DNA from 2 places in the Streptomyces albidicamelliae genome. Region 2 is predicted to be linked to the other one. Evidence: riboswitches for the same ligand, from Rfam matches in the RefSeq annotation. Region 2 holds a riboswitch; the other holds the start of a gene.
The links. Region 2 has a riboswitch for ZMP and ZTP ahead of N8I86_RS23440 (glycine hydroxymethyltransferase). Riboswitches for the same ligand answer to the same signal wherever they lie in the genome.

Region 1 (15,133 bases), 2.3 Mb from region 2:
GCGAAGGTCGTCCCCCGCAGCATGGACGAGCTCAAGTCGGCGACGGCCACGCTGCGTTCGGCACCGCGTGTGGTCGGCACGGCCTGGGCGGTGGACTACCGCACCAACCGGGTCGTGGTGCGGGCGGACAGCACGGTGTCGGCCGGCGACTGGTCGCGGATGACGCAGGTGGCCGCGGGAATAGGCGGCTTCGTGCACATGGAACGCACGAAGGGTGCGTTCACCACGCGGCTGAACGGCGCCCTGCCGATCCTGTCGACCGGTGGCCGCTGCTCGGCGGGGTTCAACGTCACCAACGGCCAGCGCGACTTCATCCTGACGGCCGGCCACTGCGGGCCCGCCGGATCCACCTGGTTCGCCGACAACCAGGGTGACCAGCAGCTCGGCCAGACCGTCGACAGCGCCTTCCCGGGCACCGACTTCTCCCTCGTGCAGTACGCCTCCGGAAAGGCCGGGGCGGGTGCCGACGTCGTCTCGGTCGGCGGCGGCAAGGGCGTGCGGATCACCGGGGCAGCCGATCCGGCCGTGGGACAGCGGGTGTTCCGCAGCGGCAGCACCAGCGGACTGCGCGACGGCCAGGTCACCGGACTGAACGCGACCGTCAACTACCCGGAGGGGACGGTCACCGGACTCATCGAGACCGACGTGTGCGCCGAACCGGGCGACAGCGGCGGCCCCCTGTTCTCCGAGGGCATCGCGCTCGGTGTGACGTCCGGCGGCAACGGGGACTGCAAGACCGGCGGGACGACGTTCTTCCAGCCGGTGACCAAGGCGATGACGACCCTCGGGGTACGGCTGATCGTGTCGGCCCAGAACGCGGGCGGCGCCCAGGGCACACCGCCCTCGGGCGCGCCGTCGGCGCCCGCCGCCCAGGGCGGGATGGCGCCCAACGCGGCCTCGCCGGGTTCCTCGGCACCGGTCACGGGCACGTCGGAGGGCAGCACCCTGCTGGCACGGCTCACGGACACACGGAACGTCGGTCCGGGCCTGCTGGTCGTCGCGGGCAGTCTGATCGCTCTGGTCGCGACCCGGTACATCCGCTCGGAGCAGGACCGCAAGGCGTACCAGCGGTACTACTCGGCGACTTGGGGCTGACCGGCCGGCGGGAGCGGACCGGGCGCACGGCACGCGGCCTTCACGGGGCGCCGTGCGCGGTTCGGGCGGGCTTCGGGACGGCTGCGCCGTGCGAGGGCCCGGAGGGAGAACGAGAAGGGCACCCGTGCGCTCACGGGTGCCCGGGACGGTGCGGCGCGACGGGCGCCGGGTCGGTCAGGCCGCGCGGTGCGGCCGTGCCTGCGGGGCCGCGGCGGCCCACTCCAACACGAGGCGCTGGTACTCCGCGCGCTGCTCGGTCGTCAGTGTCCCGCCCGACCGGAGCCACAGGGCCCGGATCTCCTCGTTGACCTCCGCGGCCGATCGCTCGGTGACGGCTTCAACAGTGGTGGACATGCTGTGAAGCATATGCCGCCGGAGGTGAAGGCGCTGTGAGTAAGCCCACCGGATACGGACATATCGGACCGTGTTACTCATCACGTCAATGAGTCCGTCACGGACGGGAGTTCACTTTTCCCTCCCGCCGGGCACCAGGACCTGGATCGCCAACACGGCCGCGCCACGCGCCCAGTCGTGGAAGTCGGAGACCCTGGTCTCCAGGTCGACCGGGGCGGCGAGCGGATGGCGGTGGGCGCGGACGGTCTCCCGGACCGTGTTCCCCGCCACATCCATCAGTCCGACCCCCTCGCCGGCCAGCAGGATCTTCTGCGGCATCGCGACGTTGGCGATCTGCGCGACGAGCGTGCCGAGCGCCCGGGCGGCCTCGCCGATCACCCGGGAGGCCATGGGTTCGCCCGCTCCGGCACCCGCGAGGATGTCCTCGTAGCGGGCGTCCGTGCCGGTCCCGGGGACGGTGAGCAAGGACACAGTACTGCCCCGGGCGCCGTCGGGGGTGAGCGGGCCGGAGGGGTCGAGGATCCAGTACCGGCCGAAGCCCCGGTCCTCCTCCTCGAAGGGCACCCGCGTGCCGCCGAGCACCAGCCCGTGGCCGAGGCCGGCGCCGATGGTCAGGACCGCGAACCGGTCGAGTCCCCGGCCCGCGCCGAACCAGGTCTCCGCCTCCACCAGGGCGGCCACGTCGTTCTCGACGACGACGGGCAGGCCGGTGCGCTCCTGGAGCAGCGCGGCGAAGGGCACGTCCCGCCAGCCCAGGAAGGCCGACTCCGCCACCACCGCGCGCTCGCGCACCCGGCCGCCCACACCCCATGTCACCGATCTGCTGCCCGAGCGAGCCGAGCGGCTCGCCGCCGCGCAGGGCCTCGCGGGCACCTTCCCGTCGTACGCGGCCATGCTGGAGTCGGCGGCGGTCGACGCGGTCGCGATCTTCACCCAGCGCTGGACGCACGGCCCGCTGGTCCTCGCGGCGCTGAACGCCGGCAAGCACGTGTACTCCGCCGTCCCCATGGCGATCACCACGAACGAGATACGGGCGATCATCGACGCGGTCCGGTCGACCGCATCGCGCCCGAGCTGCGGGCGGCCTTCACCTCGGGGTCGGCGCCGGTGCACGACCGCTCCCGGCTGCCGCGCGTCTTCGACGGGCTGCACAACGGGCACGAGGGCAGCCACCACTTGGGTGGCCGCCCGCTACACCCTGCCGGGCATCGTCGCGCACGAGTCGGCACGGCAGGGTGGGGTCCGGCTGGCGATCCCCGACTTCGGGGACGCCCCCGGGGCGTGAGGGCTCAGGTGCCCGGCTTGCGGCCGTAGACGAAGACGTCGTCGCCGTTCTTCAGCAGCGACCAGTACTTCTTGGCGGTCGTGGTGGTCATGTTGACGCAGCCGTGCGAGCCCGGCGGGTTCCACATGCTCAGACTCACCGAGTGGAAGGCCTGGCCGCCGTCGAAGAACTGGCTGTAGGGCATCGGCACGTTGTAGATGTTCGACACGTGGTCGATGTCCCGCCAGTAGATCTTCTTCAGACCGGTGCGGGTCTCGTAGCCGTCGCGTCCGGTGCGCACCGGCACCGGGCCGTAGACGAGCTTCTTGCCGTCCTGGATCCAGCTGAGCTGGAGCGTGAGGTTCACGCAGGCGATACGGCCCTTGTTCACCGGGCACTTGCCGTCCTTGTTCGGATTGCTCCCGACGGCCTTCTGCTTGTTCATCAGGTCCATCACGCCCCAGGTGACGGACCCGGCGTAGCCGATGTTGGGCGTGATGCCGTGCTTGGTCTGGAAGGCCTGCGTCGCCTTGCAGTCGGCGGCGGACTGCTTGCCGTCGACCGGGCGGCCGAGGAACTTCTCGACCTGCTTCTGGTACGGCCCCGCCTGCGTGGTGCAGCTCGCGGCCTGCGCCGGTGCCGCGGTGAAGGCGAGGGCGAGCGGCGCCACCAGCCCCGTGACGCCCAGCACGACGGCACCTCGTCTGCGTATGTCCCCCATGATGGGTACTTCCTCTTCTCCCCGGCGCCCCGGGGCCTCCCCCGGGTGTCTCCCTGCGCGATTCCCGCGACCTCGGACTACTAGACCCGCCGGGGGCGGCCATGGTTGTGCGAGTGGCCGGGCTGTGACAAAACGGTGAACTTCGCCGCCCGGCCGGACGGTGACACGGGTGGCCGGCGGGACCCGACACGGTCCAGTTGTCGCTGATTGGACCGGGTGCGCGGCCGGCCGGTCGTCCTACGCTGCGGCACATGCACCCCGCACTCGCCGGCGATCTCTCCCGGCTCCCCGAACTCCTGCAGGACGCCTGCGACTTCGCCGCCGGCGAGCTGACCGGTCTGGCCGAGCGCCCGGTCGCCGCCACCGGCCGGGCGCCCGGGCGTGCCCCGCTTCCGGCCGAGGGCGCCGGGGCCGAGGCCGCCCTGACCCGGTTCGCCGAGCGGTGGGCGCCGGGCTTCTCCGGTTCGGCCGGCCCCCGTTATCTGGGCTTCGTCACCGGCGGCGCCACCCCCGCGTCGGTCGCGGGTGACTGGCTGACGTCCGCCCTCGACCAGAACCTGTCGGGCGCGGGCGGCTCGTGGGCTGGGGAGCTGGAACGGGAGACGGTGGACTGGCTGCGCGACCTGTTCGGTCTGGGCGACGCGCACGGCGGGGCGTTCGTGACGGGCGCCACCATGTCGAACACGGTCGGCCTCGCGATCGCGCGGGAGTGGATCGGCGAGCGGCTGGGCGTGGACGTCTCCCGGCAGGGCGCGGCCGCGCTGGGCCCGGTCGACGTCTACTCCGGCAGCCCGCACTCCAGCATCACCAAGGCGATGTCCGTGCTCGGCATCGGCCGCGACCGGCTGCGCCCGGTGCCGCTGCTGCCCGGCGGCCGGGAGGCCGTCGACGTCGGCGCGCTGGAGGCCGCGCTCGCCGGGCGGGACGGCCGGCCCGCGATCGTCGTCGCCAACGCGGGCACCGTGAACACCGTCGACTTCGACGATCTGCGGGCGATCGCCGCCCTGAAGGAGCGGTACGGCTTCTGGCTGCACGTCGACGCGGCGTTCGGCGCCTTCGCCGCGCTGTCCCCCGAGCACGCCGCGCTCGTCGACGGTCTCGACGCCGCCGACTCGGTCTGCGTGGACCTGCACAAGTGGCTCAACGTGCCCTATGACGCGGCCGTGCAGTTCACCCGCCGCCCCGATCTGCAGGTGGCGGTGTTCCACAACGCCTCCCCCTACCTCGGCCTGCCCACCGGCGAGCCCGACTTCCTGCACCTGACCCCGGAGAACTCGCGGCGGCTGCGCGCCCTTCCGGCGTGGTTCTCGCTGGTTGCCTACGGCCGCGCGGGGCACCGGGAGATCGTCGAGCGGAACGTGGCGCTGGCCCGCCGCCTCGGCGCGGGCATCGACGCCCTGCCCGGTCTGCGGCTGCTGGCGCCGGTCCGGCTCAACGTCGTCTGCTTCACCCTCGCCGGGGATCCGTCGCAGGAGCGGGTCGACGCGCTGGCCCGGGCGGTCGCCGCCTCCGGGGAGGCGTACGTGACGCCCACGGTGTACGGCGGGGTGCCCGGACTGCGGGCCGCGTTCAGCAACTGGCGCACCACCCAGGCCGACACCGACCGCGTGCTGGAGGCGCTGGCGGCCGCCGCCGGGTGACGTCCGGGGCCCCGGGCGCGCTCAGGGGGTGGGCCGTACGGCGGTGCGGAAGCCGGTGTTGACCGCGGTCAGGCCGCCGTCGACGACCAGACTGGTGCCGGTGATCCAGGCGGCGTCACGGGAGGCGAGGAAGGCGACGGCCGCGGCGATGTCCTCGGGCTCGCCGACCCGGCCGAGCGGGTACAGACCGCGGACGGCGGCGAGGTCGTCGTCGCGCCCCTCCCACGCCGAGGTGCGGACCGTGCCCGGCACCACCAGGTTGACCCGCACCCCGCGGGTGGCCGCGTGCCCGGCGAGGGTCCGGGTGAGGGAGCCGAGGCCGGCCTTGGCCGCGCTGTAGCCGTGGTTGCCGAAGTCCTGCAGGCCGTTGACCGACCCGATGCTCACGATCGCCCCGCGGCCGGAGGCGGCGAGGTGGGGCAGCGCCGCCCGGCAGCAGCGGTGGGCACCGGTGAGGGTGACGTCGAGGTCGCGGGCCCAGGCGTCGTCGGGGTCGTCCTCGAACAGCGGGACGTCCGGGGTGCAGTGGGCGGCACAGTTGACCAGCACGTCGAGGGAGCCGAAGGCGGCCACGGCGCGGGCGACGGCCGCCTCCACGGAGCCGCGGTCGGCGACGTCGCAGGCATACGCCTCGACGGTGAGGCCCTGCCGGCCGAGCGCGGTGGCGGTGCGCTCGGCCTCCGGCAGGTCCCGGTCGGTGACCAGGACCCGGCCGCCCTCCTCGGCGAGCCGCCGGGCGACGGCGGCGCCGATGCCGCGGGCGGCGCCCGTGACGAGAACTCCGTGTCCCGCGAAGCGGGTGTGATCGGTCATGGGGCGACCGTACGGCCCCGGAGGGCGCCGTATCACGGGAACCGGTGGACCCCGCGGCTCACCGGTATCCGGTGACGTCGGCCGGCTTGCCCGCGTCCTGCACCTCGACCAGGTACCGCCAGGCGTCGGGGCGGCTGCCGTCGAGGTCGGTGAAGCCGTAGACCCGCGCCAGCCCGCCGCTGGAGAGCGACCGGCCGTTGAAGCGGGCCACGTCGGGGTCGGCGGCGAGCGCGGCGACGGCGCGGCCGGTGAAGCGCGGGGTCTCGGAGACCGCGAAGTGCGGTTCGCGGTCGAGGGCGTCGCGCCAGTTGTCCTCCCGGACGCCGAACGCCTCGAGCATGATCTCCGAGCGCATCCAGCCCGGTGTCAGTGCCACGGCCGTGGCGCCGCGCGGGCCGAGCTCGTGGCCGAGGGCGAAGGCCATGCGCAGCACGGAGGCCTTGGCGAGGTCGTAGAAGAAGTTCACGCGGTAGGTGTCGCGGTTGTACTCGGCGGTGCCGTCGGTGACCTCCACGACCAGTCCGCCGGGCCGGCGCAGCAGCAGCGGCAGGGCGTGGTGGCTGGTGATGGCGTGGGTCTCCACGGCGAGACGGAGCAGCCGGAGCCCGTTGTCGAGGTCGTGCTCCCAGACGGGGGTGTCCCACGCGAAGAGCTTCTCGCCGCCCCAGATGTCGTTGACGAGGACGTCGAGCCGGCCCTGCTCATCCGCGATGCGGTCCACCAGGGCCCGTACGGCGGACTTGTCCAGATGGTCGACGGGTACGGCGATGCCCCGTCCGCCGGCCGCGGTGACGAGGTCGGCGGTGTCCTCGATCGTCTCGGGGCGGTCGTACTCCGAGCGGCGGGCGCGGGTGCTGCGGCCGGTGACGTAGACGGTGGCGCCGGCCGCGCCGAGTTCGACGGCGATGCCCCGGCCCGCGCCCCGGGTCGCCCCGGCGACCAGCGCCACCTTGCCCTGTGGTTCGTCCGACATGTCCGGCCTTCCGTGCGGTGCGACTGCTGTCGTCCTCCACTGTCGCGGGAAAGCCGGACATCTCCTGTCGTCTTTTCCAGCGGGTCTAGTGACCGCGCTTGATCCACTCCTCCAGGTGGGGGGCCTCGGCGCCGATCGTGGTGGGATCGCCGTGGCCGGTGAGGACCTTGGTCTCCGGTGGCAGGGTGAGGAGGCGGTCGCGGATGGAGTCGATGATCGTCGGGAAGTGGGAGAAGGAACGTCCGGTGGCGCCCGGGCCGCCCTGGAAGAGGGTGTCGCCGGTGAAGACGGTGCCGAGGCCGGGGTCGTACAGGCAGACGGCGCCCGGCGCGTGCCCGGGAGTGTGCAGGACGGTCAGGTCCGCGCCCGCGGTCTCCAGGACCTGGCCGTCGGCGAGGTGCCGGTCGGGCTCGCGGTCCGGGTGGGTCATCCGCCACAGCGGCAGGTCGTCGGGGTGCAGCCAGATGGTGGCGCCCGTGAGGTCGGCGAGGGCGGGGGCCGCGTCGATGTGGTCGTTGTGCGCGTGGGTGCACACGATGGCGGACAGGCGCCGGTCGTCGACGGCACGGGCGATCGCCTCGGCGTCGTGGGCGGCGTCGATGACGATCACCTCCCGTTCGTCGCCGACGATCCACACGTTGTTCTCGACGTCCCAGGTGCCGCCGTCCAGGCTGAATTGGCCGGAGGTGACGAGGCGTTCGATGCGGACGGTCATCAGAGGACCACCACCGAGCGCAGCACGTCGCCCTGGTGCATCCGCTCGAACGCCTTCTCCACCTCGTCCAGTTGGATCGTCTCGGTGACGAACGCGTCCAGCGGGAGCCGGCCCTGCAGGTGCAGGTCGATGAGCATGGGGAAGTCACGGCTGGGCAGGCAGTCGCCGTACCAGGAGGACTTCAGGGAGCCGCCGCGGCCGAACACGTCGAGCAGCGGGAGTTCGAGCTTCATCTCGGGCGTCGGGACGCCGACGAGGACGACGGTGCCGGCGAGGTCGCGGGCGTAGAAGGCCTGCTTGTACGTCTCGGGGCGGCCGACGGCCTCGATGACGACGTCGGCGCCGAAGCCCCCGGTGAGTTCGCGGATCGCCTCGACCGGGTCCGTGTCGCTGGAGTTGACGGTGTGGGTGGCGCCCAGCGTGCGGGCCTTCTCCAGCTTGCGGTCGTCGATGTCCACGGCGATGATCCGGGCCGCGCCGGCCAGGTACGACCCGGCGACGGCCGCGTCGCCGACGCCACCGCAGCCGATGACGGCGACGGAGTCGCCGCGGCCGACCCCGCCGGTGTTGATGGCTGCGCCGATGCCGGCCATCACGCCGCAGCCCAGCAGTCCGGCGACGGCAGGGGAGACGGCCGGGTCGACCTTGGTGCACTGTCCGGCGGCCACCAGCGTCTTCTCGGCGAACGCGCCGATGCCGAGGGCCGGGGAGAGTTCCTGGCCGGTGGCGGCGAGCGTCATCTTCTGCGCGGCGTTGTGGGTGTTGAAGCAGTACCAGGGGCGGCCGCGCAGACAGGCCCGGCAGGCGCCGCAGACGGCACGCCAGTTGAGGACGACGAAGTCCCCGGGCGCCACGTCGGTGACGCCGTCGCCGACCGACTCCACGACACCGGCGGCCTCGTGGCCGAGCAGGAAGGGGAAGTCGTCGGAGATGCCGCCCTGCTTGTAGTGCAGGTCGGTGTGGCACACGCCGCAGGCCTGGACCTGTACGACGGCTTCGCCGGGCCCGGGGTCCGGCACCACGATCGTCTCGACCCGTACGGGCTCGTCCTTCCCCGGTGCGATCACGCCGCGTACTTCCTGCGCCATGGCCTGGCCCCTTCCTTCGACATGCCTACCCGCCGACCCTACGCGCTGTCGATCGGCGGGCGGGACGGACCACGACGACGAACGTGGATCTTTCCGGTGACCGGCTCCCGAGCGCCCCTTCCACCGGCCGCCCCGGATCACGAACCCGGGGCGGACCACCCGGCGTTCGCGCCCCCGTGCGGGCGGAAACGGCGAGGGCCGCCCCGGTCGGGACGGCCCTGCTGCCCGGGTGCGGGCTCAGTGGATGGGGATGGCCGACGCCAGGCCGAGCACGGGCGCGGCGGGGGCGAGAACCTGCTCCACCTGGTTCAGCTGGTTCAGCTCCTGGAGGTGGTTGAACGCCTGGAGCTGCTGGGAGACCCGCGGGATCTTGGCCTGGTCCTGCGCGGGCATGCCGCTGACGGCCAGCGAGTCCAGCGTGTTCACCGCGCCGAGCTTGTCGACCAGCGGGGCGCCGCCGGCCGCGTTCGCCGACGATGCGGCGAGGCCGGTGATTCCGGCGGCCAGGGCGACCGCGGCGGCGATGCGTCGTGTTGAGATCATGCCTTGAGCAACGGTTCGGGGGCCCGACCGGACACGGGCGGCGGGCCGCGCTCACCCGTGAGGCGGAGCCCCCGTTCTGCGCTTGCCGAGGCCGCCGGGCCGGAGGAGTCTCGGAGGTGAGGCCCGCGCGGCTCGTTCCTCATCGGGCCGCGGGCGCCTGAAGGAGGTCACCATGGGCACCGCGACAGGCCGCGCCTTCGACGCCGAGACGTTGCGCCGGGGCATCGAAGGGAACACCGGTAACACTCTTCTGTCCCTCTACGCCGACGACGCGGAGATCCGTATCGTCGACCACAACCACCAGCCGAGCGAGCCCACCGTGCTGCGGGGCCGGGGCCAGATCGCCGAGTTGCTGGACGACATCTACAGCCGCGACATGACGCACAAGCTGGAGCAGTGCGTCGTGCAGGGCGACCACGCCGCGTTCAGCGAGTCCTGCCAGTACGGGGACGGCACCCGGGTCATCGCCGAGTCGATGGTCACCCTGCGCGACGGCAAGATCACGAACCAGCTGCTCATCCAGGCCTGGGACGAGTAGGAACGGCCCGGCATGGCAGGCGGCGCGAGGAGGAACGCCAGGGTCCAGGTCAGCACGCGGCTGACCTGGACCCTGTCGGCGCGGGCGGTGCTCGGCCGGGTGCCCCGCACCCGCACGCGGTGGGGAGCGCCCGCCCTCACGGTGCGGCTGCCGGTGTCGACCGCCCTGGTCCGGTCGGTGCTGGCAGGCATGCGCTCACGTCCTTCGCTGCCGCGTGGCCCGAGGGGACGGCGGACCCGGCCGCGCTGAGCGACGTGCGGATCCCCTGGTCACCTGTTCGGTTACGCTGTAGCCGGCCGTGACTGGCGCTGAGGTGGAGAACCACCGGGGAGCGGCCTTCGGTGGATGCCGCGCGCCTGGGCGAGGAGAGTCGATCCAGCTCAGGAGTGTGCAGCATGACCCAGGCCCGTCTGATGGACGGTACCGCCCTCGCCCGCCGCATCGTCGAGGAGACCGCGAAGAAGGCCGCCGACCTCACCGGGCGCACGGGCAGCGCGCCGTGTCTGGCGACGGTGCTCGTCGGCGAGGACCCGGCGTCCGTGACGTACGTCCGCATGAAGCAGAACCGCTGCCGGAAGGCCGGCATCGAGTCGCGGCACGTGGCCCTGCCCGCCGCCACGACCACCGCCGAACTCGTCGCCACGCTGCGGGAGTTGTCGGCCGATCCGGGGGTGCACGGCATCCTGCTCCAGCATCCGGTGGGTGACCACGTGGACGAGCGCGCGGCGTTCGAGGCGATCGCCCCGGAGAAGGACGTCGACGGGGTCACCTTCGCCTCCTTCGCCACGATGAGCTTCGGCCTGCCCGGCTTCGTCTCCTGCACGCCCGGCGGGATCGTGCGGCTGCTCGACGAGTACGGCGTCGACCCGGCCGGGAAGCGGGCCGTGGTGGTGGGCCGCAGCGCTATCCTCGGCAAGCCGGTGGGCATGCTGCTGCTGGCCCGGGACGCCACGGTGACGTACTGCCACTCGCGCACCCGGGACCTCTCGGCGGCCGTCCGCGAGGCGGACGTCGTCGTCGCCGCCGTCGGCCGCCCCCGGCTGATCCGCGGGCAGGACGTGAAGCCCGGCGCGGTCGTGATCGACGCCGGCTACAACCCGGGGAACGTCGGCGACGTCGACTTCGACTCGGCCGTGGAGCGGGCCTCGCTGATCACGCCGGTGCCGGGCGGTGTGGGTCCGATGACGATCGCCACGCTGCTGGAGCAGACCGTCGACGCCGCCGCCCGGCAGCTCGGGGTGTGATCAGCGCAGCCAGGCGCTGTATCCCATGACGTCCCCGGCCTTCACCCCGTAGCCGGGGTCGTCCTCGGTGAAGGTGTCCTCCATGCCGAGGACGGCGCCGGTGCGCGGCTCCAGCACGAGCATGCGCCGGATGCCGCGGGCGTCGTGGACGTACGCGTGGCCGGAGCGGCCCAGGCGGTCGGTCACCTCGCCGACCGGGCGCAGCCCACCGGTCCGCGCGAACAGGTGGACGAGGGCCGCGGACTCGCGGGCGCCGAGGGTCCAGTGGTCGAGCAGTTCCACGGTGGCGTCGAGGAGTTCGGCGGTGCTCAGCGGGGCCGTGCTCCGGTCGGTCCGGGGGCGGACGACCTCGGTGAGGTAGGCGCTCAGGGCCGCCGCGGTGTGCGGCGGGGGCGCCTCGGGCGGGGCGTCGCTCCACATCGGCGGGTAGGTCGTCCGGCTGATCACATGGCCGTCCGCCACCTCGTGCGGCGCGTCGCCCTCGACGTCGCCCTCGTCGGTGAGGACCGGCCTGCCGGGATGCCGCGGGTCGGTCGCCACGACCAGTTCGGTGTGGGTGGCGTCCGCGTGCCAGCGCACCACGCGCTCCTCGGGGAGGGTGACGGGGGGCTTGCCGTCGCTCATGCCGAGGCTCCACGACTGCACGTGCGTCCCCCTGCGCAGACGCGGCGAACCGCCCGAGGCGGCGGCGTCGGCGAGGGCGGTCAGGTCCGTCAGGGGCACGGGCGCGGACTGGGTGCGGACGGTCAGCGGGCGGGGCGCGGCGACGGCCCGCGGGGTGCCCGCGCCGCCGAGCACGGCGTCGAGGGCGACGGCGAGGACGACGGCGGTGGCGGCGAGGCCCCAGACCAGCCGGGCGCGCCGAGTACGGCCGGGAGGCGGCGGAAGCAGCCGGCGCCGGGCACGCGGGGGACGGCGGGAGGGTGCAGTCAGCAGCCGGGCCCACGGGCGCCGGGAACGGCCGAAAAGTGCCGCAAGCAGCCGGACCCACGGGCGTGCAAGCCGGCCGGAAGGTGCAGGTAGCAGCCGGGCCCACGGGCGCCGGGAACGGCCGAAAAGTGCCGCAAGCAGCTGGGCCCACGGCTGCGCAAGCCGGCCGGACGATGCCGGAAGCGACCGGCGCCGGCGTCGGCCCGCGTGCTCCTCGGTCATCAGTCGCGTGAGCCGCCGCTCGGCGGGATCGTCGAGCGGCCCGTCGCCGAAGCGGGGGTGGTCGGCCGGCACCGGGTCGGCGCGGCGGAGGAGTTCGAGTTCGTCAGCCATGTCCGTGGTCCTTGCACAGGGTCGCGTCGGCGGGGACGGGAGCCGGCGGCGGCCGGTCTTCGGCCGGGGCGGACGGGGCGGGGCCCAGCCGGTCGATCTCGGTCCGGAGCCGGCGCCGTGCCCGGTGCAGGCGCATCGTCGCCGCGCGCCTGCCGCAGCCGAGGGCGACCGCGATCTCCTCGGCACCGAGTTCCTCCCAGGCGGCCAGCCGGAGTATCTCCCGGTCGGCCGGGGACAGCCGGTCCAGGGCCTCGTGCACCCAGGCGCCCGGGGCCTCGGCGTCGGGGCTGTCCACGACGTGCCGGCCGTGCGCGGCCTCGTCGTTGCCGAGCCGGTCCACCAGCCGGCGCCGCCGCCCGTAGCCGCGTACCGCGTTCGCCAGGCAGTTGCGGGCGACCCCGTACAGCCAGGGCAGCGGCGAGGCCGGCAGGTCGGCCCGGCGCCGCCAGGCGACCGTGAACACCTCCGCCACCACTTCCTCCACCTCGCCGGTCCGCCCCGGAAGCCGCCTCGCGACATAGCGGCTGACCGCCCAGTAGTGCTCGCGATAGGCAGCGGCGAAGATCTCGTCGTTGCTCATGTTCGGTTCGTGTCCGGCACGGCCCGGATCGTCACACCCTTCTTCCGTGATGCTCCTCGCGTCGCCCGAGTGTGACGCGTGGGGCGGGCGCGGACACAGGCGGGGCGTGAAGAGGATCCAAGACACCAGGGCCGTACAGTGGCTCACCACCACCGATCACAAGACGATCGGGACGCTCTACTTGGTCACCGCGTTCGGGTTCTTCCTGTTCGGTGGTGTGCTGGCGCTGTTCATGCGCGCCGAGCTGGCCCGGCCGGGCCTGCAGATCATGTCGAACGAGCAGTTCAACCAGGCGTTCACGATGCACGGCACCGTGATGCTGCTGATGTTCGCGACGCCGCTGTTCGCCGGTTTCGCCAACTGGATCATGCCGCTGCAGATCGGCGCGCCCGACGTGGCGTTCCCGCGGCTGAACATGTTCGCCTACTGGCTCTACCTGTTCGGCTCGCTCACCGCCGTGAGCGGCTTCCTCACCCCGCAGGGTGCGGCGGACTTCGGCTGGTTCGCGTACGCCCCGCTGTCGGACGCGATCCGGAGCCCGGGGCTCGGCTCGGATCTGTGGATCATGGGTCTGGCCTTCTCCGGCTTCGGCACCATCCTCGGCGCGGTCAACTTCATCACCACGATCATCTGCATGCGCGCGCCGGGCATGACCATGTTCCGCATGCCGATCTTCGTGTGGAACGTGCTGCTGACGGCCGTCCTCGTGCTGCTGGCCTTCCCGGTCCTCGCGGCCGCGCTGTTCGCCCTGGAGGCGGACCGCAAGTTCGGCGCCCACGTGTTCGACGCCGCCAACGGCGGCGCCCTGCTGTGGCAACACCTCTTCTGGTTCTTCGGCCATCCAGAGGTGTACATCATCGCGCTGCCGTTCTTCGGCATCATCTCCGAGGTCATCCCGGTCTTCTCCCGCAAGCCGATGTTCGGCTACATGGGTCTGATCGCCGCGACCATCGCGATCGCCGGTCTGTCCGTGACGGTGTGGGCCCACCACATGTACGTCACCGGCGGAGTGCTGCTGCCGTTCTTCTCCTTCATGACGTTCCTCATCGCCGTACCGACCGGCGTGAAGTTCTTCAACTGGATCGGCACGATGTGGAAGGGCTCGCTGTCCTTCGAGACGCCCATGCTGTGGGTGATGGGTTTCCTCGTCACGTTCGTCTTCGGCGGGCTGACGGGCGTCATGCTCGCCTCACCGCCCATCGACTTCCACGTCTCGGACTCGTACTTCGTGGTGGCGCACTTCCACTACGTGGTGTTCGGTACGGTCGTCTTCGCGATGTTCGCCGGCTTCCACTTCTGGTGGCCGAAGATGACCGGCAGGATGCTCGACGAGCGCCTCGGCAAGCTCACGTTCTGGACGCTGTTCACCGGTTTCCACGGCACGTTCCTGGTGCAGCACTGGCTCGGTGCCGAGGGCATGCAGCGCCGGATCCCCGACTATCTGGCGGCCGAGGGGTTCACGACGCTCAACACGGTCTCCTCGGTCTTCTCGTTCCTGCTGGGTGCGTCCCTGCTGCCGTTCTTCTACAACGTGTGGCGGACGGCCCGGTACGGCGAGCGGGTGGAGACCGACGACCCGTGGGGCTACGGCCGTTCGCTGGAGTGGGCCACTTCCTGCCCGCCGCCCCGGCACAACTTCCGCACGCTCCCCCGGATCCGCAGCGAGTCCCCGGCCTTCGACCTGCACCACCCGGAGATCGCGTCCCACGAGCGGGAGTCGGCCGTCCGATGACGGCCGAGGACTGCGGCGACCGGGCGGGACCGGCCCTCGTGCGGGAGATCGAGGGCCATCTGCTGCTGGCCGCCGCACGGCAGGAGGGCCGTACGGCGGGCGCACGCCTCGCCTCCCGGCTGGGCTGGCTCACCGAAACCCAACGGGAGGATCTGCAAGCCCAGTTCGAGGCGGAGTACCTGACACTCACCCGCGCCTCCTGGCACCGCACCGCCGAACGGGCCGAGGAACTGCGCCGGGACTACGAAGCCCGCTACCGCACCCTGCGCACCCGCCTGCTGGCCTGCCTCCTGCTGGGCTGCGCGGTGCTGGCGGGGAGCGCGCTGGTGCTCGCCGCCGCCGGGTAGGCGCCCCGGCGCCCCCGTGCGCCGGTCGGCCGGCGCGTCACAGGCACTGCTCGCGCGCCGCCGGTCGCCATACTGGGACGCGTGCGGGTGGCGATCATGACGGCGGGCTCACGGGGCGACGTGGCTCCCTACACCGGGCTGGGACACCGGCTGCACCGGGCCGGGCACGAGGTCACCCTGGTCACGCACGGGCGGTTCGCGTCGCTCGTGGCGGGTTCCGGGG
Region 2 (15,133 bases):
GAACTCGCCGTCGTGGACCCGGAGCTGCGCATCCGCGGCCTGGACGGCATTCGCATCGCCGACGCGTCCGTCTTCCCGACGATGACCGCCGTGAACCCGATGATCGGGGTGCTCATGGTCGGGGAGAAGGCCGTCGACCTGATCGGAGGTGAGTCCCGATGACTCTCACGGTTCCCACACGCAAGCCCCCCACCGACGCCCCCGTCTTCTCCGTGGACGGCCTGTGGAAGGTGTTCGGCCCGAAGGCCGGCCGCGTCCCCGCCGACCCGGAACTGACCGGGCTGAGCCCCGCCGAGCTCCGCTCCCGCACCGGCTGCACCGCCGCCGTGCGCGACGTCTCCTTCGACGTGCGCAAGGGCGAGGTGTTCGTCGTCATGGGCCTGTCCGGCTCCGGCAAGTCCACCCTCGTCCGCTGTCTGACCCGGCTGATCGAGCCGACGGCCGGCACGATCGCCATCGACGGCGAGGACGTCCGCGCGATGGACAAGTCCCGCCTGCGCGAACTGCGGCGCCACCGCGCCGCCATGGTCTTCCAGCACTTCGGCCTGCTCCCGCACCGCACCGTCCTCGACAACGTCGCCTACGGCCTGGAGATCCAGGGCGTCGGCCGTGCCGAGCGGCGCGAACGGGCCGCCGAGGTCGTCGCCAAGGTCGGCCTCGCCGGCATGGAGAAGCGCCGACCCGGCCAGCTCTCCGGCGGCCAGCGCCAGCGCGTCGGCCTCGCCCGCGCCCTCGCGGTCGACCCCGAAGTGCTGCTCTTCGACGAGCCGTTCAGCGCGCTCGACCCGCTCATCCGGCGCGACATGCAGGAAGAGGTGGTCCGCCTGCACCGCGAGGAGGGCCGCACGATGGTCTTCATCACCCACGACCTGAGCGAGGCGCTGAAGCTCGGCGACCGCATCGCCCTCATGCGCGACGGCCGGGTGGTCCAGCTCGGCACCCCCGAGGAGATCGTCGGCTCCCCGGCCGACGACTACGTCCGCGAGTTCGTCCGCGACGTCCCGCGCGAACAGGTGCTGACGGTCCGTACGGCCATGCGCCCCGCGTCCGGCGCCGACCCGGGGACCGGCCCGGCGGTCCGCCCCGAGGCCACGGTCTCCGAGGCCATCGAGGCGGTGGCCCGCGCCGGAGCCCCGGCCCGCGTCATGGACGACGGCCGCTGCCTGGGCGTCGTGGACTCCGACGCCCTCCTCTCGGTGGTCGCGGGAACGACGGCACCGGAAACCGCACCGACGGCACCGGAAGCCACACCGGCCGCACCGGCCGCCGGCACCACCCCGGCCGACGCCACCGCGAAGCCCGTCCCCGCGGCGGCCGACACCGCCGCCGCCCGGACGGCGGCCGCCGCCGACGGCGCCCCCGGCAAGAGCGGGCAGGCGGCACCGCCGCGCCCCCGGACCAGTCCGGAGGCCGTCTGATGGCAACGCTCACCGTCCCCACCTCCCGCGCCGACAAGCCCCGCGTCCTCAGAAGCCGGGCCGCGGGCAAGCTCCTCCTGCTCGCCCTCGTCGCCGCGGTCCTCGCCCCGTGGGCGGCCACCCACTGGCCCGGCGCCAGCTGGCCCCACGCCCTCACCGTCGACCTCTCCAAGCCGCTGGCCGGCGCCAGCGACTGGGTCATCGACAACCGGGACAGCCACCCCCTGTTCCTGTACTTCTTCGGGTACGTCAGCAACGCGGTCGTCCTCTCCGTCCGCGCCGTCTACCTCACCCTGCTCGCCGCGGGCTGGGCCGGCGTGACGGTCCTCGGCGCCCTCGTCGCCTGGCGCGTGGCCGGTGTCCGGCTGGCCGCCGGCACCGCCGCGGCGATCCTCGCCTGCGGCGTCCTCGGCATGTGGATCCCCACCATGCAGACCCTCGCACTCATGGTCGTGGCGGTCCTCGTCTCCGTGGCCGTGGGCGTGCTCCTGGGCCTCGCCGCCGGTCTCTCCGACCGCCTGGACCGCGCCCTGCGCCCGGTGCTGGACACCATGCAGGTGCTCCCGGCGTTCGCCTACCTCCTCCCCGTCGTCCTGGTCTTCGGCATCGGCGTCCCCGCGGCCGTCCTCGCCACCGTGGTCTATGCCGCCCCGCCGATGGCCCGCCTGACCGCGCTCGGCCTGCGCGGAGCCGACCCCGAAGTCCTGGAGGCCGTGGAGTCGCTCGGCGCCACCCGTCGCCAGCGGCTGCTGACCGCCCGGATCCCGCTGGCCCGCAAGGAACTCCTCCTCGGCCTCAACCAGACGATCATGATGGCGCTGGGCATGGCCGTCATCGCCTCGGTCATCGGCGCCGGCGGTCTCGGTGACCGCGTCTACCAGGCCCTCGCCTCGGTCGACGTAGGGGCGGCCCTCGCGGCCGGCATCCCGATCGTGCTGCTCGCCGTCGTCCTGGACCGCGTCACCGCGGCCGCCGGGGACGGGCACACCCGTTCCCGCACGATCGGCTGGCCGTACGCCCTCGCCGTCACCGTGGCCGTCGCGCTGGCCGCCCGGCTGCTCGGCGCCCTCGACTGGCCCGCCGGCGCCACCCTGGACATCGCCGGTCCGGTGAACACCGCGAAGGACTGGATGGTCGACCACCTGTACTCCGGTGTCCCCGTCGTCGGCGGCACCGCCGAGTGGGCGGCCCACTTCACCACCTGGGTCCTCGACCCGGTCCGCTCCGGTCTGCAGTGGCTGCCCTGGTGGTCGGTCCTGCTGATCGTGGCCGCCCTGGCCTGGCTGATCGGCACCTGGCGCACCGCGCTGACCGCCGTCCTCGCCATGGCCGCGATCGGGGTGCTCGGTGTGTGGGAGCCGTCCCTGGACACCCTCTCCCAGGTGCTGGCCGCCGTGGCCGTCACCCTCGTCCTGGGCTTCGCCACCGGCATCGCCGCGGCCCGCAGCGACCGCGTCGAGCGTGCGCTGCGCCCCGTCCTGGACGTCTTCCAGACCATGCCGCAGTTCGTGTACCTGATCCCGGTCGTCGCCCTGTTCGGCGTCGGCCGCGCCCCCGCCGTCGCCGCGGCCGTCGTCTACGCCCTGCCGGCCGTCGTCCGGATCACCGCGCAGGGCCTGCGCCAGGTCGACCAGGCCGCCCTGGAGTCCGCGCGCTCGCTCGGCGCGACCGGCCGCCAGCAGCTCTGGCAGGTCCAGCTCCCGCTCGCCCGGCGTTCGCTGCTGCTCGCCGTCAACCAGGGCGTGGTCCTGGTCCTCGCCGTCGTCATCATCGGCGGTCTGGTCGGCGGCGGCGCCCTCGGCTACGACGTCGCCTTCGGTCTCGCCCAGGGCGACCTGGCGACCGGCCTGGTGGCCGGCGCCGCCATCGTCTGCCTGGGCCTGATGCTCGACCGGGTGACCCAGCCGACCGGGCGCCGCGCGAAGAAGGGAGCCTGACATGCGATTCCGTCGATTCCGTACGACCGGCCCGGTCGCCGTCGCCCTCGCGGTCCTGGGTCTGACCACCGGCTGCGGCGCCGCCGACATGACCAAGCAGGCCAGCCCGTTCGCCAACGCCCAGGGCGCGAAGAGCGTCACGCTGTCCGTGCAGTCCTGGGTGGGCGCCCAGGCCAACGTGGCCGTCGCCCAGTACATCCTCGAACACAAGCTGGGCTACCGCGTCGACACCGTCCAGGTCGACGAGGTGCCCGCCTGGGACGCCCTCAGCCAGGGCCGGGTCGACGCCCTCCTGGAGGACTGGGGCCACCCGGACCAGGAGAAGCGGTACGTCGAGGACAAGAGGACGATCCGGCACGCCGGCGACCTCGGGGTGACCGGCCACATCGGCTGGTACGTGCCGACCTACCTGGTCAAGCAGCACCCCGACATCACCGACTGGCGGAACCTGAACAAGTACGCCTCGCTGTTCCGCACCGCGGAGAGCGGCGGCAAGGGCCAGCTGATGGACGGCTCCCCGTCCTACGTCACCAACGACAAGGCGCTGGTGAAGAACCTGAAGCTGAACTACCAGGTCGTCTTCGCCGGTTCCGAGGCGGCGCAGATCACCCAGATCAAGCAGTTCGCCAAGGACAGGAAGCCCTTCCTGACGTACTGGTACTCGCCGCAGTGGCTGTTCAAGAAGGTCCCCATGACGGAGGTGAAGCTGCCGCCGTACAAGGAGGGCTGCGACGCGGACGCGGCGAAGATCGCCTGCGCCTACCCGCACACCCCGCTCCAGAAGTACCTCAACGCGGACTTCGCGAAGTCCGGCGGCAAGGCGGCGGCCTTCCTGAAGAAGTTCCGGTGGACGACCCAGGACCAGGACGAGGTCGCGCTGCTGATCGCGCAGGAGAAGCTCAGCCCCGAGGACGCGGCGAAGAAGTGGGTGGACAGCCACCCCGACGTGTGGAAGAAGTGGCTGTCCTGAGCCGGTTCAGCCAACCCCCGCGGCGATCTCCCGCAGGGCGGCCGCGGCCCGCAGCTGGAACCCCGGCCCGAACGTGACGCGGGTGGCCCCGAGTTCGCCGAGCGCGGCGGGCGAGGGGCCGCTCCCGTCCAGCCGGGCCAGCGCGTTCAGCGGGCCCCGGATCCCGGCCCGCAGCAGCGGCAGCACGGCCTGCGGGGCGAGGATCGGATACACGCAGTCCGCGCCCGCCGCCACGTACGCCGCCGCCCGCTCGACGGCACGCCCGGGATCGCCGTCGCCGTGCACGAAGGTGTCCACGCGGGCGTTGACGAAGAGCCGGCCGGCGGCGGCCGAGCGGACCTCGGCCAGATAGTCGGCGTGCTCGTGCGGGTCCTTCAGGACGCCCCCCGCGGAGTCCTCCAGGTTGCAGCCGACGGCCCCCGCCTCCAGCAGCCGCTCCACCAGCTCCTCGGGCCGGAGCCCGTAGCCGCCCTCGACGTCCGCCGACACCGGCACGTCCACGGCCCGGGTGATCCGCGCGACCGCCGCGAACATCTCGTCGGCCGGGGTGGCCCCGTCGGCGTACCCCAGGGAGGCGGCCACCCCGGCACTGGGCGTGGCCAGCGCGGGGAACCCCGCCTCCGCGAACACCCGGGCACTGGCCGCGTCCCACGGCCCGGGCAGGACCAGCGGGTCGCCCGGGGCACGCCCCCGGTGCAGCGCGCGGAACGCGTCCGCCCCGCCCGGCGCGGCCGGCCTCCCGGGTCCCGCGGCGGGGGCGGCCGTCACGCGTGCTGTCCCGGCCGGTAGTGGCCCGGCACCATCCGGGTGGTCACGCCGAACCGGTTCCAGGCGTTGATCACCGTGATCGCGGCGATCAGCTGCGCCAGCTCGGCCTCCTCGAAGTGCCTGGCCGCCTTCTCGTACACCTCGTCCGGGACGAAGCCCTCCGTCAGGACGGTGACCGCCTCGGTCAGCTCGATCGCCGCCAGCTCCTTCTCCGTGTAGAAGTGCCGCGACTCCTCCCACGCGCCGAGCTGCACGATCCGCTCGACGCTCTCGCCGGCCGCGAGCGCGTCCCTGGTGTGCATGTCGAGGCAGAACGCGCAGTGGTTGACCTGCGAGGCGCGGATCTTCACCAGCTCGTACAGCTTCGCATCCAGCCCCTTCTTCGCGGCGGTGTCCAGGCGGACCATCGCCTTGTAGACCTCGGGTGCGTGTTCGGCCCAGCTCAGACGCGGGGTGTGCTCGGTGGCGTACTCGACGGTTTCCTGTGCAGTGCTCATGCCCTCGACCCTAGGAGCCGGGCAGCCCAGGAGTATGGTCCATTTCCATGGCGAGAACGTGGGCCACTTCGGGCGTCGACCTGCACCTCGAACCGGCCGGTCCGGGCGGCCTGCGCCGGGGCCTGACCGACGCGCTGCGGGACGCCGTCCGCACCGGCCGCCTGGCCCCCGGCACCCGGCTGCCCTCCTCCCGGTCCCTCGCCGCCGACCTCGGCATCGCCCGCAACACCGTCGCCGAGGCCTACGCCGACCTGGTCGCGGAGGGCTGGCTCACCGCCCGGCAGGGCTCCGGCACCCGGGTGGCCGCGGGAGCGCCCGCCCCGTCCGCCGCGCCGCGCCGCACGCCCCGGGACCGGCCGCCGGACCGACGGCAGCCCGGCGCCGGGACCCCGGCCGCCCCACCCACGACCTCGTCCCCGGCACCCCCGACCTCGCCGCCTTCCCGCGCGCCGAGTGGCTCAAGGCCGCCCGCCGCGCCCTGAACACCGCCCCCTACCACGCGCTCGGCTACGGCGACCCGCGCGGCCGGCCCGAGCTGCGCACCGCACTCGCCGGTTACCTCGCCCGCGCCCGGGGGTCCGCGCCGACCCGGACAGCGTGCTGATCACCGCGGGCTTCTCGCACGCCCTGACCGTCCTCGGCCGGGTGCTGCGGGCCCGCGGCGTGCGGGCGGTGGCGGTCGAGTCGTACGGCCTCGCCCCGCACCGGCGGCTCCTGCGGGACGCGGGCCTCGCGACCCCCGCGCTGCCGTACGACGCGCTCGGCACGGACCCGGAGCCGTGGGGCGACGCCGGGGCGGTGCTGCTGACTCCCGCCCACCAGTTCCCGATGGGCACGGCCCTGCACCCCGACCGCCGGGCCGCCGTCGTGGACCGGGCACGGCGCACCGGCGGACTGGTCCTGGAGGACGACTACGACGGCGAGTTCCGCTACGACCGCCAGCCGGTCGGCGCGCTCCAGGGACTCGATCCCGAGCGGGTCGTCCACCTCGGCACCGCCAGCAAGTCCCTCGCGCCCGGACTGCGGCTGGGCTGGATGGTGCTGCCGCCGTCCCTGGCCGAGGAGGCGGCCGCGGCGAAGGGCGGCACCGACACGGTGGGCGTGCTGGAACAGCTCACCCTCGCCGAGTTCATCTCCTCCGGCGCCTACGACCGCCACGTCCGCTCCTCGCGGCTGCGGTACCGGCGCCGCCGCGACGCCCTGGCCGCGGCGGTGGCCGAGCACGCGCCCGACGTGCGGGTGACCGGGATCGCGGCCGGCCTGCACGCGGTGCTGCGACTGCCGCCGGGCACGGAGCAGTCGGTGGTCCAGGCCGCCCTCTGGCAGGGACTGGCCCTGCACGGCCTGGCCCATCACCGCCATCCGCAGGCCGTCACCGAACACCTGGACGCGCTGGTCGTGGGCTACGGCACCCCGCCGGACAGCGCGTGGGGGGCCGCTCTGGAGGCCCTGTGCCGGGTGCTGCCGTAGCCGTCGCCGGACCCGCTCAGGCCTCGTCCGGCCGCGGGGCGCCCTCCGCCGCGGGTGCCTCGCCGAACCGCGCCAGCAGCAGCGCGCCCGCCACCGCCACCATGAAGCCCAGGACCGCCAGCCAGGCCAGACCCTCCCGGGTGCGGTCGCCGAGCCACACCACGCCGACCGCCGCCGGGCCGACCGTCTCGCCGATCACCATGCCGGCCGTGGCCGTCGTCACCGAGCCCCGCTGCAGGGCGGAGGTGAGCAGCAGGAAGGCGGCACCGCCACCGATCAGCAGGGCGTACGCCGCCGGGTCGGTGAACAGGTCCGCCGGACGTAGCGAGTCGATCAGCCGTACCGACACCTCCACCACCCCGAACCCCAACCCGGCGCCCAGTCCGAGGAGCAGCGCCCGGGTCCGGCCGGTCAGCCGCCCGCCGACCGCGCCGAGCAGCAGCACACCGACCGCGGCCGCCACCATCGCGTACGGCAGCCAGTTCGGGCCCTGCTCCTCGCCCTCGGTGCCCGAGGCCAGCCCGAGCATCGCCAGACCCGCGCACACCACCCCCACGGCGGCCCACTCCAGCCCGCTCAGCCGCACCCGCAGCAGCCGCGCCGCCACCACGGCGGTCACCGCGAGGCTCGCCGCCAGCGCCGCGCCCACCGTGTAGATCGGCACGGACCGCAGCGCCGCGATCTGGAGCAGGAAGCCCAGACCGTCCAGCGCCAGCCCGGCGATGTACCGCCACTGCCGCAGCGCCCGCAGCAGCAGCGCCGCGTCCCCGCCGCCGTCCCCGCGGCGGCCGCCTCCCGCGCGGCCACCGCCTGCAACACCGTCGCGGTACCGAAGCAGACCGCCGCGCCGAGGGCGCACACCATTCCAAACAGCACGAAGCGACTCTAGGGGAGCGGGAATTCGCGGGGCCCCCTGCCCTGCCGGTGCCACCGGTGCCTAGGCTGGCCCGCAGCGAGACCGGCATCGGCCGGCCGACACACGGGGGAGACGAAGACATGAGCACAGCACAGCCACGCACGCGCCGGCGGCTGCGGTCCGGCACGGTCGTCCTCGGCGGCATGGGCCTGCTGGCGACCGCCCTGACCGCCTGCTCCTCCTCGGACCCGGACAAGCGCTGCGTGGACCGCGACAGTTACACGTACGGCAAGGGCTACAAGGTCGTCTCCGACAAGAACTGCAAGTCCACCAAGTCCTCCTCGCACGGCACCTGGTACTACGGCGGCACGAAGAAGGGCTCGTTCGTGGGCGACGGCTCCTTCACCAAGCCCGGCAAGGGCTCGGGCGGCGGCTCGGGCGGCGGTGTCCACCGCGGGGGCTTCGGGGGCGGCAAGGGCGGCTCCGGCGGCTGAGCCGGGCACAGGAGATGGAACGCCGCACGATCGAACCCCGCCCCGGCTGGCAGCGGACCGTCGAGGAGCAGGGACTCGTCTATCCGCTCACCCGTCACCCCGACGGCTCGCTGCGCCCCTACTGGGACGAGAGCGCCTACTACGTCTTCACCCTCGACGAGGTCGAGGCCCTGGAGGAGACCGTCGAGGAACTGCACGGCATGTGCCTGGCGGCCGCCGGGCACATCGTGGCGAAGGACCGCCTCGGGGACCTCGGCATCACCGACCCGCGCGTGGCCGCCGCGGTCACCGAGGCCTGGCACCGCCGTGCCGAACTCCCCTCCCTGTACGGCAGGTTCGACCTCCGCTACGACGGCACGGGACCGGCGAAGCTGCTGGAGTACAACGCCGACACCCCGACCTCCCTGGTGGAGGCCGCCTCGCCCCAGTGGTTCTGGATGGAGGACCGGTTCCCCGGCGCCGACCAGTGGAACTCCCTGCACGAACGCCTCGTCGACGCCTGGCGCGCGCAGGCCGCGCTGCTGCCGCCCGGCAGCCCCCTGCACTTCGCGCACTCCTGCGCCGACGAACTCGGCGAGGACCTGATGACGGTCGCCTACCTCAAGGAGACCGCCGAGCAGGCCGGCCTGGACACCGACTGGATCTCCATGGAGGAGATCGGCTGGGACACCCTCGCCGGCCGCTTCGTCGACAACCGGCTCCGCTTCATCCGGGGCATCTTCAAGCTCTACCCCTGGGAGTGGCTCACCACGGACGCCTTCGGCGGGCACGTGCTGGACACCCTCGACAACGGCGGCGGCACCGGCAGCACCCTGTGGATCGAACCGGCCTGGAAGATGCTCCTGAGCAACAAGGCGCTCCTGGCGGTCCTCTGGGAGCTGTACCCCGGCCACCCCAACCTCCTCCCCGCCTACCTCGACGGCCCGCGCGAGCTGGCCGGGCCGGCCGGTTACGTCTCCAAGCCCCTCCTGGGCCGCGAGGGCGAGGGCGTCACCGTGCACCCGCCCGGCGCGCCCGCGGTGCTCCGCGACGAACCCTGCTGCTACCAGCAGCTGGCCCCGCTGCCCGCCTTCGACGGCAACCACGTGGTCCTCGGCGCCTGGGTCGTCCGCGATGAGTCGGCCGGCCTCGGGATCCGCGAGTCCTCGGGCCTGATCACCGACGAGTACGCCCGCTTCCTGCCCCACGTGATCCTCTAGCGCACCGGGACCGGCGCCGGGCGACGGCCCCCGCCGGGGGGTCTCAGCGGGTTCCGCCGCTCGCGAGCAGCGACTCGACGGCCGTGCGGGCGTGCGCCGCGGGCGAGGGATCGCCGCTGAGCCCGGCCGTGACGACGGCGCCCTCGGCGAGCAGGAACACCGGCTCGGCCACCGGCACCCCGGTGGCCCGCACCCAGGCCGCGAGCTGGTCGTGGAAGGCCTGCTTGTGGGACCGCACCTCGGCCAGCACCGGCTCGGACGACGAGCCGAGCTCGCCGAAGGCGTTGATCCAGGCGCAGCCGCGGAAGCCGGGCTCGCCGAACCATCCGGCGAGCCAGTCGAAGACCGCGAGCACCCGCTCCCGCGGGTCCCGGACACCCTCCACATGGGCGGTCAGGCTCTCGCGCCAGCGCCGGTCGCGCCGCCGGAGCACGGCGACCACGAGGTCCTCCTTGGTCGCGAACAGCCGGTAGATCCGCTTCAGGGGCAGTCCGGACGCCTCGCGGACCCGGTCCATCCCGACGGCCTGGATGCCGTGCGCGTAGAACAGCGCCTCCGCCGCGTCCAGGAGCGCCGCCCGGTCCAGGCGGGTCTGTTCCTCGGTGATCGGGGCGGGCATCGGCGTGCTCCTTGACTATGAGAACGGTCGTTCTCTAGGTTAGCCGCATCGATGGAGAACGTTCGTTCTCGACCTGAGGAGGCCGCCGTGCCCGAAGACCGTCCGCCCGTCCCGCCGTTCACCGAGGAGACCGCCCGCCGGAAGGTGCAGGCGGCCGAGGACGCCTGGAACACCCGCGACCCCCACCGGGTGGCCCAGGCGTACACGCCGGACTCGGTCTGGCGGAACCGGGACCGGTTCCTCACCGGCCGCGAGGAGATCGTCGCCTTCCTGACCGGGAAGTGGGAGCGCGAACTCGACTACGCCCTGCGCAAGAGCCTGTGGAGCTTCCACGACGACCGGATCGCCGTCCGCTTCCAGTACGAGTGCCACGACGCCGACGGGCAGTGGTGGCGCTCCTACGGCAACGAACTGTGGGAGTTCGACGAGCACGGCCTGATGCGCCGCCGCGAGGCCGGCATCAACGACGTGCCGATCCGCGAGTCCGACCGGCGCATCTTCGGTCCCCGCCCCGCCGCGGAGCACGGCACCGACCTCCCGCTGCACTGACCTCACGGCCCTTGCGGACGCGTCGCCCGCCGCCCTCCCGCGCTCGCTCGCATGGTGGACGCGGGATCTCACGGCTCCGGCCCGCCGGGTAGGCTGATCAGCGGGCCGTGACTGGCGCGCTGGGATGGGACCGACCATCGGGGAGCGGCCCGAGCACGAATGAGTGCCGTGCGCCTGGGCCGAACCGAACACGCCGAACGCCACGTCCGGAGGTCCCCATGCCAGAGCAGCATCTCTCCACCGAGTCCACCGCCTTCCGCGCCGCTCTCGACGTCGTCCGCGCCGTCGAGCCGCGGGTCGCCGACGCCATCGGCCAGGAGGTCGTCGACCAGCGCGCGATGCTCAAGCTCATCGCCTCCGAGAACTACGCCTCCCCGGCGACCCTCCTCGCGATGGGCAACTGGTTCAGCGACAAGTACGCCGAGGGCACCGTCGGCCGCCGCTTCTACGCCGGCTGCCGCAACGTCGACACCGTGGAGGCCCTGGCCGCCGAGCACGCCCGGGAGCTCTTCGGCGCCCGGCACGCCTACGTCCAGCCGCACTCCGGCATCGACGCCAACCTCGTCGCCTTCTGGGCCGTCCTCGCCGACCGGGTCGAGGCGCCCTTCCTGGAGAAGACCGGCGTCCGCCAGGTCAACGACCTCAGCGAGGCCGACTGGGCCGAACTGCGCCAGGCCTTCGGCAACCAGCGCATGCTCGGCATGTCCCTGGACGCCGGCGGCCACCTCACCCACGGCTTCCGCCCGAACATCTCCGGCAAGATGTTCGACCAGCGCTCCTACGGCACCGACCCGGCCACCGGCCTCATCGACTACGAGGCCCTGCGCGCCCAGGCCCGCGAGTTCAAGCCGCTGATCATCGTCGCCGGTTACTCGGCCTACCCGCGGCTCGTGAACTTCCGGATCATGCGCGAGATCGCCGACGAGGTCGGGGCGACCCTGATGGTCGACATGGCCCACTTCGCGGGTCTCGTCGCCGGCAAGGTCCTCATCGGCGATTTCGACCCGGTCCCGCACGCCCAGATCGTCACCACCACCACCCACAAGTCGCTGCGCGGCCCGCGCGGCGGCATGGTCCTGTGCGACGACTCCCTCAAGGACCAGGTCGACCGGGGCTGCCCGATGGTGCTCGGCGGTCCGCTGCCGCACGTCATGGCCGCCAAGGCGGTCGCGCTCGCCGAGGCCCGGCAGCCCGCCTTCCAGGACTACGCCCAGCGCATCGTCGACAACTCCCGCGCCCTGGCCCAGGGCCTCATGCGGCGCGGCGCCACCCTGGTGACCGGCGGCACGGACAACCACCTCAACCTCATCGACGTGGCCGGCTCCTACGGCCTCACCGGCCGTCAGGCCGAGGCCGCCCTCCTGGACTCGGGCATCGTCACCAACCGCAACGCCATCCCCGCCGACCCCAACGGCGCCTGGTACACCTCCGGCATCCGCATCGGCACCCCCGCCCTGACCACCCGTGGCCTCGGCACCGCGGAGATGGACGAGGTCGCCGGTCTCATCGACCGGGTCCTGACCACCACCGAGCCGGGCACCACCAGCAAGGGCGCCCCGTCCAAGGCCCAGCACGTCCTCGACCCCAAGGTCGCGGACGAGATCTCCCGCCGGGCGACCGACCTGGTGGCCGGCTTCCCGCTCTACCCGGAGATCGACCTCGGCTGACGAGGCACCTCCCCGCTCCCCTCGCGGCGGTCCGGCACTGCGCCGGGCCGCCGCGCGGCGCGTCGGCTCCGGGACCGAGGGCGGGCGCCGGCGCGGCACGCCCTTCACGACGGCCCGCTGTTCCCGACCAGTTCCGAACCGGGCCCCGACACCTGAGAGAATGGTGGACATGGCCACTGACCGACCCCGCGTGCTCTCCGGAATCCAGCCCACCGCAGGCTCGTTCCACCTCGGCAACTACCTCGGCGCCGTCCGCCAGTGGGTGGCCCTGCAGGAGACCCACGACGCGTTCTACATGGTCGTAGACCTGCACGCGATCACGGTTCCCCAGGACCCGGCCCAGCTGCGCGCCAACACCCGGCTCGCCGCCGCCCAGCTGCTGGCCGCCGGCCTCGACCCGGACCGCTGCACCCTCTTCGTGCAGAGCCATGTCCCCGAGCACGCCCAGCTCGCCTGGGTCATGAACTGCCTCACCGGCTTCGGCGAGGCCTCCCGCATGACCCAGTTCAAGGACAAGTCCGCCAAGCAGGGCGCCGACCGGGCCTCCGTCGGCCTGTTCACGTACCCGATCCTGCAGGTCGCGGACATCCTGCTGTACCAGGCCAACGAGGTGCCGGTCGGCGAGGACCAGCGCCAGCACATCGAGCTGACCCGCGACCTCGCCGAGCGGTTCAACGGCCGTTTCGGCCACAGCTTCACCGTCCCGAAGCCGTACATCCTCAAGGAGACGGCGAAGATCTACGACCTGCAGGACCCGTCGATCAAGATGAGCAAGTCGGCGTCCACGCCGAAGGGCCTCATCAACCTCCTCGACGAGCCGAAGGCGACGGCGAAGAAGGTCAAGAGCGCGGTCACGGACACGGACACCGTGATCCGCTACGACGCCGAGCACAAGCCGGGCGTGTCGAACCTCCTCACCATCTACTCCACGCTCACCGGCCGGACGATCGCCGAGCTGGAGCAGGACTACGAGGGCAAGATGTACGGCGCGCTCAAGACCGACCTCGCCGAGGTCATGGTCGAGTTCGTGACGCCCTTCCGCGAGCGCACCCAGCAGTACCTGGACGACGCCGAGACCCTCGACTCGATCCTCGCCAAGGGCGCGGAGAAGGCCCGCGCGGTCGCCGCGGAGACCCTGGCGCAGGCGTACGAGCGGGTGGGCTTCCTGCCGGCGAAGCACTGAACGCCACCGAGGCGTACGACCGCACACACGTCCGCACGGGCGGAGCGCTGCACATCACTTCCGCTGCGCCTGCCCACAGGACGGTCATGGCCTTACAGTCGATAGCCGGACGACTGAGAACACAACAGACGCGACGACAGGAGACGACGTGGGGACCGTAACGATCGGCGTGTCGATCGCGGTCCCGGAGCCTCACGGCAGCCTGCTCCAGGAGCGGCGCGCGGGCTTCGGCGACGCCGCTGCTCACGGCATCCCCACGCACGTCACGCTGCTGCCGCCGACCGAGGTCGACGCGACCGCTCTGCCGGCCGTCGACGCGCACCTCACGGCGGTCGCCGCGGCCGGCCGGCCTTTCCCGATGCGGCTGTCCGGCACGGGCACGTTCCGTCCCCTGTCCCCGGTCGTCTACGTCCGGATCGTCCAGGGCGCCGAGGACTGTACCTGGCTCCAGCAGCGGGTGCGCGACGCCTCCGGGCCCGTCGCGCGCGAGCTGCAGTTCCCGTACCACCCGCACGTCACGGTCGCGCACGGCATCGACGACGCGGCGATGGACCGCGCCTTCGAGGAACTGGCGGGCTTCGAGGCCGAGTGGCCCTGCACCGGGTTCGCGCTCTACGAGCAGGGCGCCGACGGGGTCTGGCGCAAGCTGCGGGAGTACGCCTTCGGCAGTTCCGTGGTGCCCCCGCAGGCGGGCCACGCCGACGTCGGACGCGGGTCGATCGCCAGCCGCTAGCCCGCCCGCGGACCGGCCGTACTCCCCGCGGGGGGCCCGGCCGCCGTCGGCGCGTCCCTCTCCCGGGTGACTACAGCGGCAGCCGGCGGAACAGCGAGCGCCGGGCGTGCCGCAGGGCCGACATCACCGGTCGCAGGACCCCCGGCACCCACACCGTCTCGGAGCGGCGGCGCAGTCCCAGCTCGATCGCGGTGGCGACCGCCTCCGGCGTGGTCGACAGCGGGCTCCCGGACCGCCCGGCCGCCGCCCCCGTACGGACCTCTCCGGGGCGTACGACCATGACGTGCGCGCCGGTGCCGTGCAGGGCGTCGCCGAGGCCCTGGGCGAAGGCGTCGAGACCGGCCTTGCTGGAGCCGTAGATGAAGTCGGCGCGGCGGGCCCGCTCGCCCGCGACGGAGGACAGGACCACCAGGGAGCCGTGCCCCTGCGCCTGGAGGGCGCGGGCGGCGACCAGGCCCGCCGACACCGCCCCGGTGTAGTTGGTCTGGGCGACCCGGACCGCGCGCAGCGGATCACGCTCGTCCTCGGCCTGGTCGCCGCAGACACCGAAGGCGAACAGCACCACGTCGACGTCGCCCTCGGCGAAGACCTTGCCGAGGACGGTCTCGTGGGACCCGGGGTCCAGGGCGTCGAAGGCGACCGTGCGGGCGTCGGCGCCGAGCGCGCGCAGACTCCCGGCGGCCTGCTCCAGGGCGGGCGAGGGGCGGCCGGCCAGCCACACCGTGCGGGTGCGCCGGGCGATCAGCCGGCGTGCCGTGGCCAGCGCGATCTCG

Region 1: another riboswitch for ZMP and ZTP. It lies ahead of N8I86_RS33415 (bifunctional 5,10-methylenetetrahydrofolate dehydrogenase/5,10-methenyltetrahydrofolate cyclohydrolase); the one in region 2 lies ahead of N8I86_RS23440 (glycine hydroxymethyltransferase).

Annotation. Positions count from the first base shown of each region.
Region 1 covers NZ_CP106795.1:7,367,623-7,382,755, reverse strand. Annotated here, with positions in the region: gene N8I86_RS33480 (S1 family peptidase) at 1-1,095, shown strand, start outside; gene N8I86_RS33475 (hypothetical protein) at 1,270-1,461, opposite strand; partial or broken gene N8I86_RS33470 (ROK family protein) at 1,561-2,256, opposite strand; partial or broken gene N8I86_RS33465 (Gfo/Idh/MocA family oxidoreductase) at 2,258-2,734, shown strand; gene N8I86_RS33460 (L,D-transpeptidase) at 2,739-3,434, opposite strand; gene N8I86_RS33455 (pyridoxal phosphate-dependent decarboxylase family protein) at 3,686-5,074, shown strand; gene N8I86_RS33450 (SDR family NAD(P)-dependent oxidoreductase) at 5,096-5,887, opposite strand; gene N8I86_RS33445 (SDR family oxidoreductase) at 5,946-6,860, opposite strand; gene N8I86_RS33440 (MBL fold metallo-hydrolase) at 6,946-7,575, opposite strand; gene N8I86_RS33435 (S-(hydroxymethyl)mycothiol dehydrogenase) at 7,575-8,663, opposite strand; gene N8I86_RS33430 (hypothetical protein) at 8,901-9,206, opposite strand; gene N8I86_RS33425 (nuclear transport factor 2 family protein) at 9,379-9,744, shown strand; gene N8I86_RS33420 (hypothetical protein) at 9,757-9,993, shown strand; ZMP/ZTP riboswitch at 10,033-10,113, shown strand; gene N8I86_RS33415 (bifunctional 5,10-methylenetetrahydrofolate dehydrogenase/5,10-methenyltetrahydrofolate cyclohydrolase) at 10,140-10,988, shown strand; gene N8I86_RS33410 (CU044_5270 family protein) at 10,989-12,251, opposite strand; gene N8I86_RS33405 (RNA polymerase sigma factor) at 12,244-12,831, opposite strand; gene ctaD (aa3-type cytochrome oxidase subunit I) at 12,881-14,563, shown strand; gene N8I86_RS33395 (hypothetical protein) at 14,560-14,910, shown strand; gene N8I86_RS33390 (glycosyltransferase) at 15,007-15,133, shown strand, end outside.
Region 2 covers NZ_CP106795.1:5,089,552-5,104,684, forward strand. Annotated here, with positions in the region: gene N8I86_RS23380 (GMC family oxidoreductase) at 1-162, shown strand, start outside; gene N8I86_RS23385 (quaternary amine ABC transporter ATP-binding protein) at 159-1,418, shown strand; gene N8I86_RS23390 (ABC transporter permease) at 1,418-3,355, shown strand; gene N8I86_RS23395 (ABC transporter substrate-binding protein) at 3,357-4,325, shown strand; gene N8I86_RS23400 (isocitrate lyase/PEP mutase family protein) at 4,332-5,093, opposite strand; gene N8I86_RS23405 (carboxymuconolactone decarboxylase family protein) at 5,090-5,590, opposite strand; partial or broken gene pdxR (MocR-like pyridoxine biosynthesis transcription factor PdxR) at 5,638-7,060, shown strand; partial or broken gene N8I86_RS23415 (DMT family transporter) at 7,077-7,924, opposite strand; gene N8I86_RS23420 (hypothetical protein) at 8,057-8,410, shown strand; gene N8I86_RS23425 (glutathionylspermidine synthase family protein) at 8,425-9,609, shown strand; gene N8I86_RS23430 (TetR/AcrR family transcriptional regulator) at 9,653-10,228, opposite strand; gene N8I86_RS23435 (nuclear transport factor 2 family protein) at 10,280-10,777, shown strand; ZMP/ZTP riboswitch at 10,875-10,964, shown strand; gene N8I86_RS23440 (glycine hydroxymethyltransferase) at 10,996-12,444, shown strand; gene trpS (tryptophan--tRNA ligase) at 12,614-13,627, shown strand; gene N8I86_RS23450 (2'-5' RNA ligase family protein) at 13,776-14,360, shown strand; gene N8I86_RS23455 (decaprenylphospho-beta-D-erythro-pentofuranosid-2-ulose 2-reductase) at 14,431-15,133, opposite strand, start outside.